DNA from 3 places in the Cronobacter muytjensii ATCC 51329 genome. Region 2 is predicted to be linked to each of the others. Evidence: predicted binding sites of a transcription regulator. Region 2 holds the regulator's gene; each other region holds the start of a gene.
What was found. The regulator PhoB, encoded in region 2, activates phosphate uptake and scavenging genes when phosphate is short. The targets are predictions, from matches to a motif close to CTGTCATAAAACTGNCNNAT.
Positions count from the first base shown of each region.

Region 1 (4,219 bases), 1.1 Mb from region 2:
AGTCGCCATTAGCGCGCCCCCTCGTTTTTCGCCAGACGCATAATCATCAGTCGTGAAACGGCCAGGACGATAAAGGTGATCACAAAGAGGATCAGGCCAAGCTCCATCAACGCCGCGACGTGCAGGCCCGATTCCGCTTCGGCAAACTCATTCGCCAGCGCGGAAGTGATGCTGTTGCCCGGCATAAAGAGCGAGGCGCTGTCGAGCTGGTAGGTGTTGCCGATGATAAAAGTGACCGCCATCGTTTCACCGAGCGCGCGGCCAAGCCCCAGCATTACGCCGCCGATGACGCCGTTTTTGGTGAACGGCAGCACGATGCGCCAGATAACTTCCCAGGTGGTGCAGCCGATACCGTAAGCCGACTCTTTCATCATCACCGGGGTCTGTTCGAACACATCACGCATTACCGCGGCGATGTAAGGAATAATCATGATGGCGAGAATAACGCCTGCCGCCAGAATGCCGATACCGAACGCCGGGCCGGAGAAGAGCGCGCCGATAAACGGAATGTTGGAGAGCACATTGCCGACCGGCTCCTGGAACCAGGTCGCGAACAGCGGCGCGAAGATAAACAGGCCCCACATGCCGTACACGATACTCGGGATAGCCGCCAGCAGTTCAATAGCGATGCCCAGCGGGCGTCTCAGCCAGCCGGGTGCCAGTTCGGTCAGGAACAGCGCGATGCCGAAGCTCACGGGAACCGCGATCAGCAGCGCAATAAAAGAGGTCACCAGCGTGCCGTAAATCGGCACCAGCGCGCCAAAGGTTTCGTTCGGCGCGTCCCATTCCTTATTCCAGAGGAAGGAAAAACCAAATTTTTCCATGCTCGGCCAGGAAGAGAAGATCAGCGACACAATAATTCCGCCCAGCAGCAATAGCACAATCAGCGCAGCCAGTCGGACCAGCGCGCTGAAGATCATATCGCCCTTTTTACCTGGGGGGTTAAATACAGGCTTGGTGGCAGCCATATTTCACTCTTCAGTTAAACTCTGTTTTGAATGATGCCCGGCAGCGTGATGCGTACCGGGCCTACAAAAAACAGTATGTTACCGGATTTTTGTAGGGCGGATAAGCGAAGCGCCACCCGCCATCATCGGTAAATCTCGATCAATACAGCGCTTTACCGCTGCTGTCTTTCACGTTGGTTTTCCATGCGGCGCGAACCTGCTCAACCACGCTGTCCGGCAGAGAGGCGTAATCCAGGTCATTAGCCTGTTTCGCGCCTGACTTGTAGGCCCAGTCGAAGAACTTCAGCACTTCGGCGCCCTGCTCAGGTTTCTTCTGCTCTTTGTGAACCAGAATGAAGGTGGTGGAGGTGATAGGCCACGCGTCGTCGCCTTTCTGGTTGGTCAGGTCCTGGGCGAAGGATTTGCTCCAGTCCACGCCTTTGGCGGCGTTAGAGAAGCTCTCTTCGGTCGGCGCGACCGGCTTGCCGTCAGCAGAAACCAGTTTGGTGTAGGTCAGGTTGTTCTGCTTGGCATAAGCGTATTCGACGTAGCCGATAGAGCCCGGCAGACGCTGTACGAACGCGGCGATGCCGTCATTACCTTTACCGCCAAGGCCGGTCGGCCAGTTAACGGTAGAGCCAGAGCCGATTTTCGATTTCCACTCTTCGTTCACTTTCGCCAGGTAGCTGGTGAAAACGAAGGAAGTACCGGAACCGTCAGCGCGGCGCACCACAGCGATGTTCTGCGAAGGCAGTTTTTTGCCCGGGTTCAGTTTGGCGATAGCCTCGTCATCCCACTTCTTGATTTTGCCAAGGTAGATGTCGCCGAGGGTTTTACCATCCAGCACCAGTTCGCCAGACTTGAAGCCTGGCAGGTTAACCGCCAGCACCACGCCGCCGATCACGGTCGGGAACTGGAAAAGACCTTCTTGCTGTAATTTTTCGTCGGAAAGCGGTGCGTCAGAAGCACCAAAATCAACAGTGTTAGCAATGATTTGTTTCACGCCACCGGAGGAGCCGATACCCTGGTAGTTTACCTTGTTACCCGTTTCTTTCTGGTAGGTATCCGCCCATTTGGCATACACCGGCGCCGGGAATGTTGCGCCCGCGCCAGTCAGACTTGCTGCCGCGAAAGCGGAGAAAGCGCTCAGGGAAAAGGTCGCGGCGACAACAGTTGCGACGGTGGTACGCATAACTTTCATAATGTCTCCTGCTGGTGTTCGTAATTTATTGTTTCGTGGCTACGGTGAGCAAAATAGGACAGTTTGGTGACAGATAAATGTACGAATTATGACAGTTTTATGACAGCGCCGGACCCGCGAGTTTAGCTTAAATAAAATATATTTAATTCAATAAATTACGCAGTTTTATGACACAGAGATGAAGGAAAAATTTTCTTTTTATGACACAGTAAAAGTAGTCTAAAACGGCGATTTGTCATAAATGCGTGCGCATTATCTGTTCCGCATTTCACGGTTTTTTCTTCGCTTCAACGCACGTTTTTCTGATGGGCGTTGAAGTTCTTTGGTATGGATGCGACGCATTTTATTCGCCAGACACCAGTGAACGAGCGTAAACATTTCGCGACTGTTCATCATCCGCCAGGCCAGCCACACCATCAAAACGCCCCCGCCCCAGCATAACCAGAACACCCACGAAAAAGGCCAGCGCACCAGCCCGACACCCAGTGCGGCTCCGCTTAACGACAGATGGAATACCCAGGCGAAGAGAAGCAACTTAAGCCCGCTGCGGCGCCCTTTTTCAACCATAAACGCAACCGCCATCAGCAGTATCAGCCAGAGAACTCCGCCAAAAATCCAGAGCGGCGGAAAGGGCGGGCGCAGCGCCGCGACATTCAGTGCCGCGCTAAAGAGCATCATGTAGGTGCTGCCCACCAGCACATGATAAAACGACGAGGTGCCGATGAAGCGGGCTTTCGGCAGATGCTGGCGCTGCGCCATTTTGAGCTTCAGCTGATGCAGCCTGCGATGCGCGATATCGTCATCCACTTCAGCGCTATAGATGATGAGCTGGTAAAACCGCATGCCGGCCAAGCGCTGCATAAACGACATAACACATCCATTTCCCTGATGTTGATAAAAAAAGAGGCTGCCGGACGGCAACCTCTTCAGAGAAGCATACGCGTGAAAAAGGATTATTCCACGGTGACAGACTTCGCCAGGTTACGCGGCTGGTCAACGTCGGTCCCTTTGATCAGTGCGACGTGGTACGCCAGCAGCTGCAGCGGAACCGTGTAGAAAATCGGCGCGATAACCTCCTCAACATGCGGCATCGGGATGATGTTCATGGTGTCGCTGCTGCTGAAACCGGCATCCTGATCGGCGAAGACGTACAGCACGCCGCCACGGGCGCGGACTTCTTCGATATTGGACTTCAGCTTTTCCAGCAGTTCGTTGTTCGGCGCCACCACGATAACGGGCATATCGGCATCGATCAGCGCCAGCGGGCCGTGCTTGAGCTCACCTGCCGCATACGCCTCGGCGTGAATGTAAGAGATCTCTTTGAGCTTCAGGGCGCCTTCCAGCGCGATCGGATACTGATCGCCGCGGCCAAGGAACAGGGCGTGGTGCTTGTCGGAGAAATCTTCCGCCAGCGCCTCAATGCGTTTGTCCTGAGAGAGCATCTGCTCGATACGGCTTGGCAGCGCCTGCAGACCGTGAACAATATCGTGCTCGATGGACGCGTCCGCGCCTTTCAGGCGGCTGAGTTTCGCCACCAGCATCAGCAGAACGGTCAGCTGAGTGGTAAACGCTTTAGTAGACGCCACGCCGATTTCCGTACCGGCTTTGGTCATCAACGCCAGCGAAGACTCGCGCACCAGCGACGAGCCCGGCACGTTGCAGATGGCCAGCGAGCCAAGATAGCCCAGCTCTTTGGACAGACGCAACGCCGCCAGCGTATCTGCGGTTTCGCCGGACTGCGACAGCGTGATCATCAGGCTGTTGCGGCGCACGGCAGATTTGCGATAACGGAATTCCGAGGCGATTTCGACATCGCACGGTACGCCTGCCAGCGCTTCAAACCAGTAGCGAGAGACCATGCCGGAGTTGTACGAGGTACCGCAGGCGACAATCTGGATATGCTCGACCTGAGACAGAAGTTCATCGGCGTTCGGGCCGAGTTCGCTTAAATCCACTTCGCCGTGGCTGATGCGCCCAGCGAGCGTGTTTTTAATCGCGTTCGGCTGCTCGTAGATCTCTTTTTGCATGTAGTGGCGGTAGATGCCTTTATCGCCGGCGTCATACTGCACAC
Region 1 is NZ_CP012268.1:4,033,542-4,037,760, forward strand. Features, by position in the region: gene pstA (phosphate ABC transporter permease PstA) at 1-9, opposite strand, end outside; gene pstC (phosphate ABC transporter permease PstC) at 9-968, opposite strand; gene pstS (phosphate ABC transporter substrate-binding protein PstS) at 1,108-2,148, opposite strand; gene AFK63_RS18470 (hypothetical protein) at 2,401-3,018, opposite strand; gene glmS (glutamine--fructose-6-phosphate transaminase (isomerizing)) at 3,102-4,219, opposite strand, start outside.
Region 1: the regulator PhoB is predicted to act here: its motif matches at 2,235-2,254, upstream of pstS (phosphate ABC transporter substrate-binding protein PstS).

Region 2 (4,219 bases):
TGATTTTCAGCGGCGCCAGAAAGTTGCCCACGGTATCCAGCAGTTTGCCCGGATAGAGCGAGACCAGGATCACCAGCGCGAAATAGACCAGGCTGTAAATCAGCAGCGGCAGCGCGCCGTCGCCGGTCAGTGGCGCAATGCCCACTTCGAACGACACGGTGGCGGTACGCGGCGTCGCGAACAGCGGCCCTACCGCCAGGTAGCAGACGGTCGCCAGCAGAATACCCGCCACGCGGCCGATCGGATGGCTCAGGCTGTCAACGCCGCCGCCGACCTTCGCCAGCGCCACCACGGTCAGCACAGGCAGACCAACAGCGGTTATCAGAAAGCCGATCGCCGCCGTCCACACATGCGGACCGGCCTGCAAACCAACCATAGGAGGGAAAATGATGTTACCCGCGCCGACGAACAGCGCAAAGGTCATAAACCCCAGTGCGATAATGTCGCGCGATTTTAACTGATGGGTCATAAGATTTACTGCCTGTGGATGTGGTGTTGAAATAAATATTTTTTACCGTCAGTTGCCTGACGAAAACGCGGCTATTTCAGACGGCGACAGCGGGATATGCTTCCCGATTACGCTGGCGAAGAATTGTTTTTCAGTTTACCACGCAAAAACAGTCGGTCTGGCAATAGCAGGGGCGCAATTTAAACGCTTATAACGTTTAAAGGCAAGACGGGATCGTAAAACCAGACCTTTATGCCAGATCTAAGTTTCGGGGCAGTGATAAAATCTAATTTCCTAAAAAACCTCCGGCGATTCGCGCGAGCAAAAAAGCAACAAACGATGTAAAAAGCGCTGCAAGGTGGATAAAAAATGAATAAGGCCAGCTTATGGCTGGCCCCGGAAAGCAGACGTGACGAGTTACACTACAGAAACCGCTTTGGCAGGCGCGGCGGCAATGAGTCTTTCCGGCAGCAGAAACGAAAACGTCGTTCCTTTGCCGGGCGTACTTTCAATCTCCAGTCGCGCGTCATGATGCGTCAGCGCGTGTTTTACAATCGCGAGTCCTAACCCGCTACCGCCGGTCTGGCGCGAGCGCGCTTTGTCCACCCGGTAAAAGCGCTCCGTCAGGCGAGGAATATGCTCCGCCGCGATCCCAGGCCCGGTATCCGACACGCTAAAGCGCGCGCCATGCGGCGTGTGCTCCCAGCGCACCGTGATATGCGTGCCCGCAGGCGTATGGTTCACCGCGTTATAGACCAGGTTGGAAATCGCGCTGCGCAACTGCTCATCGTTGCCAAGCACTTTAAGCTGTGGTTCCACCTCAAACGTAAAGGTATGCTTCTGCTGGCTGAGCGTCTGCGCTTCGCGCTCCACGACACGCAGCATCATCGGCACATCGATGGTTTCGTTGAGCTGCATCGCGGGCGCCGCCTCGATTTTCGACAGCGTCAGTAGCTGTTTTACCAGGCCTTCCATCCGGTAGGTTTGCTCGCGCATGGTATGCAGCGCTTTTTCACGCAGCGGCCCTTCGAGCGTCTGCTCATGCATCATCTCAAGATAGCCCTGCAACACGGTCAGCGGCGTGCGCAACTCATGGCTGACGTTTGCAAAGAAGTTGCGTCGCGCGCCTTCGAGCTGATGCATCTGTGTGACATCGCGCGCCACCATCAGCAACTGCTCTTCACTGTATGGCATCACGCGAAACTCAAGATGACGCCCGTTATTGAGCACCAGATGCAGCGGTCGGTTGAAATCCTGGCCGCGCAGATAGCTGGTGAACTCCGGGTAGCGCAGAAGGTTAAGGATGTTCTGCCCGTTATCGTCGGGCCACCGCAGGCCAAGCAGCTGTTGCGCAAGACCGTTACACCAGAAGATGGCGCCCTCTTCCGTGGTCAGCACCACGGCGTCCGGCAGCGATTCCGCGCCGCTGCGAAAGCGTTTGATAAGATTGCCCAGCTCACGGCGACGCTTTTTATTGCGCAACTGCATCTGGTGCAGCCCGTAGAGCAGCGGCTCCCAGCTGCCGCTGCCAGGCGGCGGCGTCATGCTGCGATCCACCCACAGCCACCAGGAAAGGCGCAGCAGATTCCAGAAATGCCAGATGAGCAATCCGGTCACTGCCGCCAGTAAAAACCATGCCAGATAGCCGAATATCGCCCCGAGAACCAGCGCCGGAATACAGCTAAGCAACAGCTCCAGCACCAGTCTTTTCCATGACAGCCGTTCCAGCACGCGTCACACTCCTGTTTTGGGTTTAAAAACGGGTCGAGAACCGATAACCCGTACCGCGCACCGTTTGTACCATTCTGTCATGACCGCTATGTTCCAGCGCCTTGCGCAGGCGGCGGATATGCACATCGACAGTGCGATCTTCCACATACACATTCGTACCCCAGACGTGGTTCAGCAGCTGTTCGCGGCTGTAAACGCGCTCCGGGTGCGTCATAAAGAAGTGTAACAGTTTGAATTCCGTTGGCCCCATGTCGAGGGGATTTTCGCCGGTCATCACGCGGTGCGATGATGGATCGAGACTTAAGCCCTGCATTTCAATGACTTCATCCACCGCCATCGGGGAGATGCGGCGCATGACGGCTTTGATGCGCGCCACCAGTTCTTTCGGGGAGAACGGCTTGGTAATGTAATCATCCGCGCCCGTTTCCAGACCGCGTACGCGATCTTCTTCTTCGCCGCGCGCGGTCAGCATCACGACCGGGATCTCGCGAGTCAGCGCTTCGCGTTTGATATGTTTAATAAACTGGATCCCCGATCCGCCAGGCAGCATCCAGTCCAGCAAAATCAGATCCGGCCAGGGCTCATTGAGTTGATTCACCGCACTGTCATAATCTTCCGCTTCCACCGGCTGGAAGCCATTTTGTTCCAGTACGAAGCATACCATCTCGCGGATAGGTGCTTCATCTTCAACGACCAGAATACGTCTCGCCATGATTAGCCCTGTTAAATAAAGTAAACAGAATGTAATGCGGCGCCATTATGCGTCAGATTTATGACAGATTTATGAAAAAGATGACCGTAAGATGACCTGTCAGCGCAGGCGAAAAAACCGCGCGGCGCGACGAAACAGGACACTCGCCGTACCGGATGTTTATAATCCCCTTCTCGCTTTTTCGCCACAGGGCATCCCATGCGTATTCTGCATACCTCAGACTGGCATCTTGGTCAAAATTTTTATGCCAAAAGCCGCGCCGCCGAGCATGAAGCCTTTCTCGACTGGCTCCTCGGCGCTGCCATCGAGCATCAGGTGGACGCGATTATCGTCGCAGGCGACATTTTTGATACCGGCGCGCCGCCGAGCTATGCGCGCGAGCTCTACAACCGCTTTGTCGTCAAACTGCAGGCGACGAACTGTCCGCTTATCGTGCTGGGCGGCAACCACGATTCGGTGGCGACGCTGAATGAATCCCGCGAGCTGCTCGCCTGCCTTAACACGCAGGTGATCGCCAGCGCCCGGCTGACGCCGGAAAGTCAGGCCACCTTATTATACCGGCGCGACGGCGAGCCCGGCGCGGTGCTCTGCCCCATTCCGTTTTTGCGCCCGCGCGATGTGCTGCGCAGCCTTAGCGGCCAGTCGGGGCGCGAAAAACAGCAGCAACTGCTGGAGGCCATCAGCCAGCACTATCAACAGTGCTACGAGGCCGCCTGCCAGCTTCGCGGCGAGCGTAATCTGCCGATTATCGCCACCGGCCATCTCACGACCGTCGGCGTGACGAAAAGTGACGCGGTACGCGACATCTATATAGGCACGCTCGACGCGTTTCCGGCGGATCGCTTTCCGCCCGCCGATTACATCGCGCTTGGCCATATCCACCGCGCCCAGAAGGTCGCGGGCTGCGAGCATATCCGCTACAGCGGCTCGCCGATTGCGCTGAGCTTTGATGAAACCGGCAAAGAGAAAAGCGTGTTTCTGGTGGAGTTCGCCGACGGCAAACTGCGCGACGTCACGGCGCTCCCGGTGCCGGTCAGCCAGCCGCTGGCGGTCTTAAAAGGCAGCCTGGCGTCCATCACCGCCCAGCTCGAACAGTGGCGCGACGCGCCCGACGAGCCGAAAGTCTGGCTCGATATTGAAATTGACACCGGAGAGTTCCTGCACGACATGCACCGCCAGATAAGCCAGCTTACCGAAAGCCTGCCGGTGGAAGTCGTCCTGCTGCGTCGCAGCCGCGAGATGCGCGAGCGCGCACTTGGCACGCTCAGCACTGAAACCCTCAGCGAACTGGGCGTGGAAGAAGTGTTTGAGCGCCGCCTGGATCTGGA
Region 2 is NZ_CP012268.1:2,970,595-2,974,813, forward strand. Features, by position in the region: gene brnQ (branched-chain amino acid transporter carrier protein BrnQ) at 1-469, opposite strand, end outside; gene phoR (phosphate regulon sensor histidine kinase PhoR) at 866-2,179, opposite strand; gene phoB (phosphate response regulator transcription factor PhoB) at 2,202-2,891, opposite strand; gene sbcD (exonuclease subunit SbcD) at 3,090-4,219, shown strand, end outside.

Region 3 (4,219 bases), 430 kb from region 2:
CAAAGAGAGCGACAACGTGATGTATTCCGAGAAACGCAGAAAGCGGCTCGGGTAACGAGCGGGATCACCCGCTCGCGTTAACCACCTTAATCGACACCATGCCGATGCCGAGACGGCGCGGCGAATGGCCGAGAATGTTCCCTTCGTTGGTGGACTGCGGATCCGGCGGCACAATGACCAGCGTATTGCTGCGCGTCGGATTGTCGAAATGCAGCGTGGTCGTCGATACTTCGTTGCCGAGCGTCAGCGTTTGCTGGCTGTCGCCCACTTTCACCGGCACCGGTTTTCCCGCGTTCGGGCCATAGGCTTTGGCGGTGATGACCAGAGCGAATTTCTCTGGCAGAGGCTTGCGATATTCGATTTTCACCTCCTCGCCAAGCTGCGCGTTGGACCAGCGCCCCCAGGACTCCGGGCGTGAAATGCCGGAGAACTGTTTGACCTCTTCCGGCGCGCCCGCCACGTTGAAGATAAAGCTGTCGGCCTGATAGCGGATGTCGTTATCCATCACTTTGAGCGTCTCCACGTTGCGCTGGTAGCGCGCAGTGTCGATGACCGTATCGCGAAACGCCGCTTTACCCTGCCATGTCGCTTTATCGACCCGCTGTACGCGCTGCTCGCCGCCAAGCTGGCCCTGCGAGACGCAGTAGTCGGTAGAGAGCGCCAGCTCCGGTGCCCACAGTCGCGCCATTTTGTAGCAGTTATCCACCCACAGGAAGTTATCGCGCGGGGCGAAGTCCGCCAGCTGAAAGCGCAATGGGGCGGAATATTCGCTCTCCGGTAGCGGCTCGATGCGCTTATCGGCCACACGCAGCAGCAGCGGCAGACGGAAATGGCTACCGGAGAACGCGATAGTCTGTTTTTGCGTATCGACAGTGAAATCGTTTATCGCCGACGGGAATTTCCACAGGCTGATGATATCGGGTTTCCACGCGAGCACTTTCGATTTCATGTTCAGGAAGACCGTCGAGAGCGACTGGCCGGAAAGGCTGCTGCGCCCGAGTCCGAGATAGTTATCGCCGCCAAGAATATCCAGCACCGTGGCGCCGTTATCCATTGTGTTACGCTTCACCGCGACCAGATCCTGCTGCGGCTGGTCGCCACGCAGAATAAAGAACAGATTATTGCGGTCCTGCTTGCTGAGATATTTATACGCGGTGTTGTTCATCGCCAGATGATCGGACGAGACCACGATGACGGTATTTTTAAAATAAGGCGAGGCTTTGATTTTATTAATCAGCGCCGCGATGTGCTCCTGGCTGCAACTTACCGCGCTAAAGGACTGGTTCGGTTTGCCGTCGAACAAATAGCTCTTGCGCTTGCAGGTGCGCGACACGAAACCGTCCGGGTGGTGCGTATCCACGGTGAGCGTAAAGAGCGAAAAGCGTTTGCCCGCTTTCGAGAGCGCTTCGTACTTTTTCCAGACCTCGTCCAGCACCGTATCGTCGTAAAAGCCCCAGTCGTTGCGGTAGGCCGGGTCCGCCACCACGCTTTTCAGCTCTTCAGCCCCGTAGAGATGATCGAAGCCGTGAGATTTCAGAAACACGTCTTTACCGGCGAAGCGCAGATTGGCGCCCTGAATAAAGTAGTTTTCATAGCCGGAGTTTTTCAGGATATCGCCCAGGCAGAGGTTCTGCGGGAAGAAGCTCGACATCGACGCGGAGGCGTTGCCCTCGAACGGCGCGAACAGCGGAATGCCGCACTGGGACGCGACCATGCCCGCGATGGTGTAGTCGGTGCCGGGAAGTTGTGCGGTATGGCTGAAATCAATACCTTCGTTTTTCAGCGCCCCAAGCTCCGGCGTCAGGTCCGCAAACGCCTGGTCGTCAAAATAGGTGCGCTCCAGGCTTTCGCCGTAGATATAGACCAGATTGAGCTGCGGATTATCGATACGCTTTTGCGGCTCTTTATAGTACGCCGCGAAATCCGGATCGCCCTCGGCGGTCTGGGATTTCACCAGCTCGGTTATCTGGCGAAACGCCGGACTGGCATCCACCGAGGCAAGCGCCAGCAGCAGCGCCGCAAAGCTATAGCCGAAGTGATACGGCAAGTGACGACGGCGGCGCAGGATCCAGGTGAGCAGCCCGAAGACCGCCAGCAGCGCCGCGGCAAGCCCGAGGCCCGGCAGAATGTATTTACTGACGCCCGCGCCGGTGAGGCTGTTGGTCAGCGTATAAAGCACCGCGTCGTTGATGCCGTCGCCGGTAAAATAGTTACTGGCGAGCAGCGTCAGGTTCAGAATAACGAACAGGCCTAACACCACCAGCGTCGCGATGAACCACCAGGTGTTACGGCCAGCCTTGAAGGCGTATATCGCCACCGAGGCGATAAATAACAGTACGGAAAGCCACTCTGACAACACCACATCCTCGCAGCGAAGGCGCCAGGCCCGTTGGGGTTAAACCGGTTTTTTTACGGTGAAATATAACTTTGCTGTCACATTCCTACAATTTTAGCGTCATCTTTCTGTGGATCAGTTCAGATAAGGTTTAGAAACGCGGTTTTTTGAACCCGGTCTCATCCCCTGTGGCGGGGCATGGCGTAACGCGCAGCGTAAAAAGAGGTGTTTATTAATGGACCGCTAGCGGAAGGGGTGAAAAGCAGCTTCTTTTATGAAAATTTTATTACAGAGCAGATTTAACCAGAAAAGGGCGCAATAAAAGCGAGACGGGAGGAGGGAGACCGGGGCGCTGCGCATATGCCCCGGTTGACGCGTTTAGTACTCTTTACCGGTGACGCGGCTGCGGTAGCTGTCCCAGTTGAAATTCACCCACAGGCTGTTGCCAAGCCGCATGCGATCCATAACGCGCTCGCCCAGCAGCTTGGTCATTTCATCCATGTTCTGGTTGGTCAGCATTCCGGTCGGCCGTTTCGATGACGAGCGGCGATCCACCAGCTGGTTGATGATCACTTTTTCGTAGCGCGATTCGCTCTGCATGCCGATCTCATCGATCACCAGCAGATCGACGCTGCTGAGATCTTTTAGCAACTGCTCTTCACTGGTTTCCCGGCTGCTGAACGTGTCTTTCATGGCGGACATGATATCGGCCACGGTAATGATCATCACCGATTTTCCGCGCAGCAGCAGTTCATTGCAGATGGCGGCGGCAAGGTGGTTTTTACCGGTGCCAGGTTTGCCGGCGAAGACAAAACTCGCGATATTGCCGTCGAATGCCTCGACATACTGTCGCGCTTTGTTAACGGCGTTCATCTGCCCGTCGTTTTCCACGCGGTAGTTATCAAAAGAACAGTTCTGGTGCAGCGGGCGAATGCCGGAGCGGTTAAACGTGCGCTGCATTTTCATCGCCCGGTTCTCGCGCTCGATAGCCTCCGAGCGAAGACGCCCCTGCTCCTGTTGCCAGGCGAGAAGCTCTTCGCCGGTTTTAAAGGCGGGCTTTACATCAGGCGGCATCAGCCGCTTCAGGCGCATCATCAGGTCAGTGACGTTTTTCATCGTTACCCCCGGAATCCGTCAGGAATCTGGTCGTCCGGCTGCGGGATAGCGTTCACGTCGCGCCGCGCGGAAGACGTAAAAGTGGCGCGGTTCATCTGAATGCTGCGCGCCAGCTTTTGCTGCCACTGGATATGGTGAAAGACTTTTCCTTCCGCCTGCCAGTAGGCGACGAATGAGGCCAGCTCTTCGCTGGTGACCGGCTGCGACAGTGGAATGCCCCACAGCGCGGCCATTCGCTGGAACTCCGGATCGGGCTGCCAGCCCGGATACATGGCGAATTTACCCATCGGCACCGGTATGGGCTGGGCGACATCGTTCCCTTCGTCAAATAACTGCGCTTCCAGCGCGACATCGGAGCGGGGCGCGGCCAGCTGTTTTTCCAGGGCCAGCAGTTCCGCCATGCGCGCCGGCGTGACGGCATAAAATGCGGGCGCATTGTTATCAAACACCGCCACGGCCCCACGTTCGGCATGCGCCAGCGCGCCGCCGGGATTGCGCCGGAAGGCGTCAATATCAACGACATCAGGGGTCAGGATTCTGGAAGACATAAAACGTTCTCAATCAAAGCGTTATCAGACACTGGCGAATAAATGGCCAGCAGAGGCGATAATTCCTTCATAGTAGCATAACCCGGGGCGAGGTTTGAGCTTATTGGCGCGCGGACGGACGGGTAAAAAAAGAGCGCGCCATGACATCTGGCGCGCTCCGGGTCCCCTGGTGAGGGCAGTTTCGTTTTTTATTTTAAGCTTCCCCGTTGGCGGGGATAGC
Region 3 is NZ_CP012268.1:3,402,619-3,406,837, reverse strand. Features, by position in the region: gene AFK63_RS15635 (sensor domain-containing diguanylate cyclase) at 1-55, shown strand, start outside; gene opgB (phosphatidylglycerol--membrane-oligosaccharide glycerophosphotransferase) at 65-2,356, opposite strand; gene dnaC (DNA replication protein DnaC) at 2,714-3,451, opposite strand; gene dnaT (primosomal protein DnaT) at 3,454-3,999, opposite strand.
Region 3: the regulator PhoB is predicted to act here: its motif matches at 2,608-2,627, upstream of opgB (phosphatidylglycerol--membrane-oligosaccharide glycerophosphotransferase).